DNA from 3 places in the Pseudomonas sp. AK181 genome. Region 2 is predicted to be linked to each of the others. Evidence: riboswitches for the same ligand, from Rfam matches in the RefSeq annotation. Region 2 holds a riboswitch; each other region holds the start of a gene.
What was found. Region 2 has a riboswitch for cobalamin ahead of V8689_RS12585 (CbtB domain-containing protein). Riboswitches for the same ligand answer to the same signal wherever they lie in the genome.
Positions count from the first base shown of each region.

Region 1 (2,260 bases), 1.7 Mb from region 2:
CACGCCGGCGAACGGCAGGTCGGGTTGATAGCGCGCCAACCCCAAAGCCAGGGCGCCGAATGTCTGGGCCATGGCGGTGCCATCGATCACACCCAGCACAGGTACACCGAAGTGCCGCGCCAGGTCAGCGCTGGAAGGCGTGCCGTCGAACAGGCCCATCACGCCTTCGATGAGAATCAGGTCAGCCTCCCCCGCTGCTTCCCAGAGCAGACGACGGCTTTCCTGCTCGCCCACCATCCACATGTCCAACTGGTAAACCGGCGCGCCACTGGCACGTTCGTGGATCATCGGGTCGAGAAAGTCCGGCCCGCATTTGAACACGCGCACCTTGCGTCCCAGGTTGCGGTGCAAACGCGCCAGCGCGGCGGTGACCGTGGTTTTGCCCTGGCCGGACGCCGGAGCGGCGATCAATACGGCCGGGCAATGACGGGGCTGATTCAAAGTTCGACGCCTTTTTGTGCCTTGATACCGGCCTGGAACGCGTGCTTGAGCATGCCCATTTCGGTGACGGTGTCGCCCATTTCGATCAGTTCAGGCTTGGCGCCACGGCCGGTGACTACCACATGCTGCATGGGCGGGCGCGCTTGCAGGTCGCTGAGTACCTGGTCCAAATCAAGATACCCGTGCTTGAGGGCGATGTTCAGTTCGTCCAGCACCACCAAGCCGATGGAGGGGTCATTCAACATGGCCCGAGATACCGCCCAAGCCGCTTCGGCGGCGGCGATATCGCGCTGGCGGTCCTGGGTTTCCCAGGTGAAGCCTTCGCCCATCACGTGAAAGCGCACCTGCTCGGGGAAGCGGCGGAAGAACGATTCTTCGCCGGTGCTGTTACGCCCCTTGATGAACTGCACCACACCGCATTGCATGCCATGGCCCATGGCGCGGGCCAACATGCCGAACGCCGAACTGCTCTTGCCTTTGCCGTTGCCGGTCAGCACCAGCAGCAGGCCGCACTCGTTGGGGGAATTGGCGATGCGCTCGTCAATCACGGCTTTTTTGCGCAGCATGCGCGCCAGGTGGCGTTCGTCGCGGTCGGGGGAATCAGTCATGGCAGCTCTCCGTTGGGGCTGGACAAAAACGGCGGGCAGGAAAAAGAAAAAATCAGACAGCCAAGCATCGCCCACCGTGATGCTGTTGGATGATCCAGGCCGGTCTCCGGGCTCATGAGTGGCGCTTTTTATAGAAAGCAGCCGAGGGTGCGCCTTCCCATATCGCACGCGATACAGTGGCAAACAGCACCGTCTTGACTCATTTACCGTTGCGGGGGCAGCGCCGGAATCGCGGCAGCACTGTGTACAAGTGCGCTCACTCACCGGCTTCCCTGTTTCACTCCGTCGACGCGTACGCCACAGAGCACCTGGAACAAGCCGCGAAGGTTAGTGGGTTGGGGGTGGAGCGTCAATTAAAGCTGGCCTTGTACTTGAACCATCCGCCGTTCGTGCTTCTCTACCCCTACAGGTATCAAGGAGAAAACCATGCCTAAAACCCGACTCGCCCTACTGATCATGTGCGCCGGCAGCCTCGCTGCGTGCGGCGAAAGCTCGACCCTGCAGGTCGCCGATGGCACCGGGCCCTCGCCCCGGCTGCCGGAGCCGAACAAGACGCTGATCCCCACCGTCAATATCGCCCCGGCCATCGGCTGGCCCGAAGGCGCCAAGCCCGTCGCCGCCGCCGGCACCCAAGTGGCCGCATTCGCCGAAGGGCTGGATCACCCGCGCTGGCTCTATGTGCTACCCAACGGCGACGTGCTGGTGGCCGAGACCAATGCACCGCCCAAGCCGGACGACGCCAAAGGCGTACGTGGCTGGGTGATGGAAAAAGTCATGGACCGCGCTGGCGCCGGCGTACCGAGCCCGAACCGCATTACCTTGCTGCGCGATGCCGACCATGACGGTGTGGCAGAAACACGCACGGTGTTCCTGGAGAATCTCAATTCCCCGTTTGGCATGGCCCTGGTGGGCAACGACCTCTATGTGGCCGATTCGGATAAATTGCTGCGCTTCCCCTATCAGCCGGGTGAAACCGCGATCACCTCCCCAGGCACCAAGGTGGTGGATTTACCCGGTGGCCCCTTGAACCACCACTGGACCAAAAACGTCGTGGCCAGCCAGGACGGCAGCAAGCTGTACGTAAGCGTCGGCTCCAACAGCAACGTCGGCGAAAACGGCCTGGAAGCCGAACAGGGCCGCGCCGCCATTTGGGAAGTCGACCGCGCCAGCGGCCAGCACCGCATTTTTGCTTCTGGCCTGCGCAACCCCAA
Region 1 is NZ_CP146348.1:4,432,524-4,434,783, forward strand. Features, by position in the region: gene V8689_RS20200 (cobyrinate a,c-diamide synthase) at 1-441, opposite strand, end outside; gene cobO (cob(I)yrinic acid a,c-diamide adenosyltransferase) at 438-1,049, opposite strand; cobalamin riboswitch at 1,130-1,376, opposite strand; gene V8689_RS20210 (PQQ-dependent sugar dehydrogenase) at 1,476-2,260, shown strand, end outside.
Region 1: linked by a shared signal. The riboswitch ahead of cobO (cob(I)yrinic acid a,c-diamide adenosyltransferase) and the one ahead of V8689_RS12585 (CbtB domain-containing protein) in region 2 are both predicted to bind cobalamin.

Region 2 (2,260 bases):
AGTAGCTCATCACGCTGTAAGCACGCGTATCCTGGGCATATAAGGCGTGATCAGGGTAATTGGGATTACCAAAATTATAGGTGCCTGGGTGTAACAGGCCCAGATTGTGCCCAATTTCATGGGTCAGGGTCATTCGCCCATGATTGTGCAGGGCCGGGTTAGTATTGGTGCCAAATCGGGGATTGATCAGCACTTTACCTTCCTGGCCCGGATATTGGCCGAAGGCGACCTCGTAGTCCGTGCTATTGGAAAACGCCAAAAGCCCCTCGGGCCGGCGACTGCCCTCTTGGAATGAAACGTTCGCGACATCCTCCCACGATTGCATCGAGCGCCTGGCCTGCTCTTTCTGGGTCGCATTGAAGGCCGTATGCCCTCTTGCGTGCTTGTTGAATGAATAGGAAATCTGCGTGATCCCGTCACGATTGACGTCAAACCAACGATGGCCGGTTCGAGTGATTTGACGCGCGGCCTGATCAACCGTGAAAGAGGGCTTGTCAACGTTGGGTGCAGAGGGGTCGTTGGGCCTAAGGGTCGCATCGGCAACCGCTGATTGCTGATCGCCGGCAAGCGGCGCATGAAAACTTTGCAGCGTATTGGAAAGTCGCATAAAACCCACCGTTAATTTCAATGTTGCGCAGGGAGATAAACCGTGTCTCCTTCTGAGTTATTGAAAAATGCGCAAGCGTTCCCAAGCACTTCATACATCGCGTGTCTGCCTATCGCGTCAGAAAGTACTTCATCGCCGTGTACTTCTTCGTAGCCGTCTTCATCCAATTGACGCTGACCTGCACACCATGCTCTCCTACACATCTTGTTTCGGGTGCCCTTCACAGGGTGAAACGGGAAACCGGTGCGTCATAGACCTATGACCAGTCCGGTGCTGCCCCCGCAACGGTAAGCGAGCGAAGCGTCATGGCCACTGTGTTTTTGCATGGGAAGGCGATGCTTTCAGGAGGACTCTTTCAAGAGCCGCCCATCGCAAGCCCGGAGACCGGCCCGAAAAATTCAGATAACAAACCCGCGGTGGGCGGGCGCTGTTCAAAACCCTGCGTGCCTGGCGCGTGGGGTTTTCATGCGCTCGTTTCGCCCAGACACCTGAAAGGGACGCGCCATGTCGATCATCAGCAGCACTTCGCACACCGCCACTAGCACCGCCACCCTCAGCCAACGCCTGACCGCCGCCATCGGTGCGTCGATCCTTGGCGCGTGCCTGGTGTATTTCGCCGGGTTCTCGCATATCGAGGCGGTGCACAACGCCGCCCACGATACCCGCCACAGCGCCGCGTTCCCGTGCCATTGAGAGCTGCCGACATGATCAAGCGTATTGCGCAAACCGCAGGGTTCACTGGGCTGTTGGCGGCCTTGCTGCTGACCCTGCTGCAAAGTTTCTGGGTGGCACCGCTGATTCTGCAGGCGGAAAGCTTTGAAAAAGCCCCGCCAGCCGCCGAGGTGGTGCATGAACACGCCGCTGGCCACACCCATGACGCCCAAGCCTGGGAGCCTGAAGATGGCTGGCAGCGTGTGCTGTCCACCACCGGCGGCAACCTGGTAGTGGCAGTAGGCTTTGCGCTGATGCTCGCCGGCCTCTACACGCTGCGCGCGCCAACCCGCACCGCTCAAGGCCTGCTCTGGGGCCTGGCCGGCTACGCGACCTTTGTACTGGCGCCCACCCTGGGCCTGCCACCGGAACTGCCCGGTACCGCGGCGGCTGACCTGACGCTGCGCCAGACCTGGTGGATAGGCACTGCTGCATCCACCGCCGCCGGCCTGGCGCTGATTGTGTTCGGCCGCAATTGGCTGTTGAAAGGCCTTGGGCTGGCGATCCTTGCCGTACCCCACTTTATCGGCGCGCCGCAACCGCAAGTGCATTCGATGCTGGCCCCGGAGGCGCTCGAAGCGCAGTTCAAGATCGCTTCGCAATTGACCAACGTGGCCTTCTGGCTGGCCCTGGGCCTGATCAGCGCCTGGTTGTTTCGCCGCAACCGCGACGACCAATACTCGGCATGATCCTGGTTGTCGGGCTTGGCTGCCAGCGCGGCTGTGAGGTTCACAGCCTGCTGGCATTGCTGGACAACGCCCTGGTCGAGGCCGGCATTGAGCGCTCACGCGTGACTGCGTTGGCAAGCATTGACCGCAAACGCGATGAGCCTGGCCTGCAGGCCCTGGCCCAGCGGTTGAACCTGCCCTTGCAGTGCTTGAGTGCCGAACAACTGGCGGGCTATGAGCATCGGCTGAGCCATCGCTCAGCCCTGGCTTTTGC
Region 2 is NZ_CP146348.1:2,688,803-2,691,062, reverse strand. Features, by position in the region: gene V8689_RS12590 (M10 family metallopeptidase C-terminal domain-containing protein) at 1-607, opposite strand, end outside; cobalamin riboswitch at 802-1,014, shown strand; gene V8689_RS12585 (CbtB domain-containing protein) at 1,112-1,300, shown strand; gene V8689_RS12580 (CbtA family protein) at 1,312-2,007, shown strand; gene V8689_RS12575 (cobalamin biosynthesis protein) at 2,004-2,260, shown strand, end outside.

Region 3 (2,260 bases), 1.5 Mb from region 2:
GAACGTGCGCAGGCTGGCCTGCAGTGCCAGGGCGTCGAGGATGATGATGCGGTTGTGTTTCACCGCGTCCATGTTGCGGGTGACGGGGTCGCTGCGCAGGAAGGCGAGTTTCTTCTCGTGGTCGTCGGCGGGGTAGCGGCGACGGTCCATGCGTGCAATCACCAGGAAGGTGGGGTTGGCCTTGGCGATGGTTTCCCAGCCAACGGCGGGCCATTCTTCATCGGACTGCACCACGTTGTGCAGGCCCAGGGTGTGCAGCATGAATTGCGGCACGCCTTTATGGCCGGCCACATAAGGGTCGCTGGCCATCTCGGCACTGGAGAACCACACCAGTGCGCTGGCCTGCTTCAAGCCTTTGCCCTGGGCGGTGGCGATGGATGCGGCCAGGCGCGCCTTGAGCTGATCGTTCAATTGTTGGCCGCGCGCCTGCACGTCAAAAATCTGCGCCAGTTGGTGGATGCTCTGGTAAATCGTCTCGATGCGAAACGGCTGCAACCGCGTGCCGTCGGCGCCGACCAGGTTGTCCTTGGCCTCGCAATCGGACGGCAGCACGTAGGTGGGGATCTTCAACTCATGGAATTGCTCACGGGTGCCGACCACGCCTTGCGGGCCCACCACCCATTCCAGTTCGGCGGCCACCAGTTGCGGGCGCTTGGCGATCACTGCTTCAAAGCTCGGCTCGTTGTTGGCCAGCCGCTCGATGCGGTCGTTCTGTGCTTTGTACTGTGGCAACACGTTGTTGAACCACAGCGACGTGCCTACCACTTTATCGCCCACGCCCAAGGCATAAAGCATCTCGGTGGCGGCCTGGCCGATGCTCACGCTGCGAGCGGGCGCTTGTTGGAAGGTCAGGCTGCTACCGCAGTTTTCCACGGTCAGTGGGTAGTGGCTTGGCGCGGCGTGTGCCAGGGCGCAGGCACTCAGGCCTGCGAGCAGGGCGGTAACACGTGGCAGCATGGGGCGATCTCCGAGTGAGCCATGGGTGCAGCTGGGGAGTTACGGCTCGGAAATACGCCCTGGGGCGCTACAGGTGCGCAGGGCCAGGATGTCCTTCCCGGACACCCCGCCGGTTAGTGATGTTGCTGGGCCGGCAGGTCTCCTGACTGATGCGTCATCGCCAAGCCCCAGCCTTCCCGGACGAGGTCCAGTGGCATTCAGGGGCAGGCTCAGCACCTACAGTTGCGGGGGCAGTTTCGATTGGCGCCTGGGCGGCGTTTCGAATTCCCTATTAGTCCCACGTGGGAACCGGCGCCGGTATGGTAAGCGATCAAGCCCTGTAGGAGCGAGCTTGCTCGCGAAGAACTTGAGAACACCGCGGGGCATCAGGCGCCCCTGCGTTATCGTTGACGGTCTTCGCGAGCAAGCTCGCTCCTACAGGGGGCACTGGTTAGAGTCGAATGTCTTGGGGGCCGCGGATCAGGGCCTCGATGCGCGTGCCGGTGGCGCGCTCTTCGTTGCTGAAGCCGTCGTAGTCAGCCAGTTGGCCGAAGCGAATGCCGGTCAATTGCTCGATCGCGATCACACTGCGCTGGTAGGTTCTGAGCTGGCCGAACACCAGGTCCAATTGGTCCAGCTCGCGGCGCTGGTCAATCATGTAGGCGCTGGCAGACGGTTTGCCGTCATCGCTGAGGTAGGCCACCACTTTCCAGAATGCCTGGGGGATTTTTACCCCGCGATACACGCGGTCGTTGTCGCTGAACACCGGGCCGCTGAACACCGTGGCCCGGGCTTTCCAGCGCTGGGTGTTGTCGAGGATATAGTCCTCGAGTTCCAGCCAGGTCTTCTGGTTGAAGCCGCTCATCTGCGGCGAGCAGTTGGTGAAGTGGAAGGTGTCGAGGTTGGCCGTGTTCGCGTCGTCGCCCCAGTTGGGGTCCTGGCGGCGCACCAGGTGGCCGCGGTCCAGGCCGTTGCCGGCGTACAGGTCTTCACCGACCTGGGCGTCGGTGGGCAGGCGGCCATCGTAGGCCCAGGTGTCGTTGCTGCGCACGATGTCCACATGCTTGGCGCCGTCGATATTTACCCCCACGTACAGCGCCAGTCGTCGAGAGCGCGACATGGTGATGGAGAAATGCGTGTAGTCCAGACGCTTGGGTTGCACGTCGCCCGCCAGTGGCTCGCCAACCGTGGGCCATGGCACCACGAAGTCGCTGAGGAAATCGTCGGCGTAGCCAACGCGGTTTTTGAGGTCCTTGGCCGCTGTGACACGCGGCGTCGTGGCTCTGGCTTCCAGCAGGGTGGGGCTGGGCGCGATCAACGGTCG
Region 3 is NZ_CP146348.1:4,142,190-4,144,449, reverse strand. Features, by position in the region: gene V8689_RS18870 (ABC transporter substrate-binding protein) at 1-957, opposite strand, end outside; cobalamin riboswitch at 1,073-1,265, opposite strand; gene V8689_RS18865 (DNA/RNA non-specific endonuclease) at 1,388-2,260, opposite strand, start outside.
Region 3: linked by a shared signal. The riboswitch ahead of V8689_RS18870 (ABC transporter substrate-binding protein) and the one ahead of V8689_RS12585 (CbtB domain-containing protein) in region 2 are both predicted to bind cobalamin.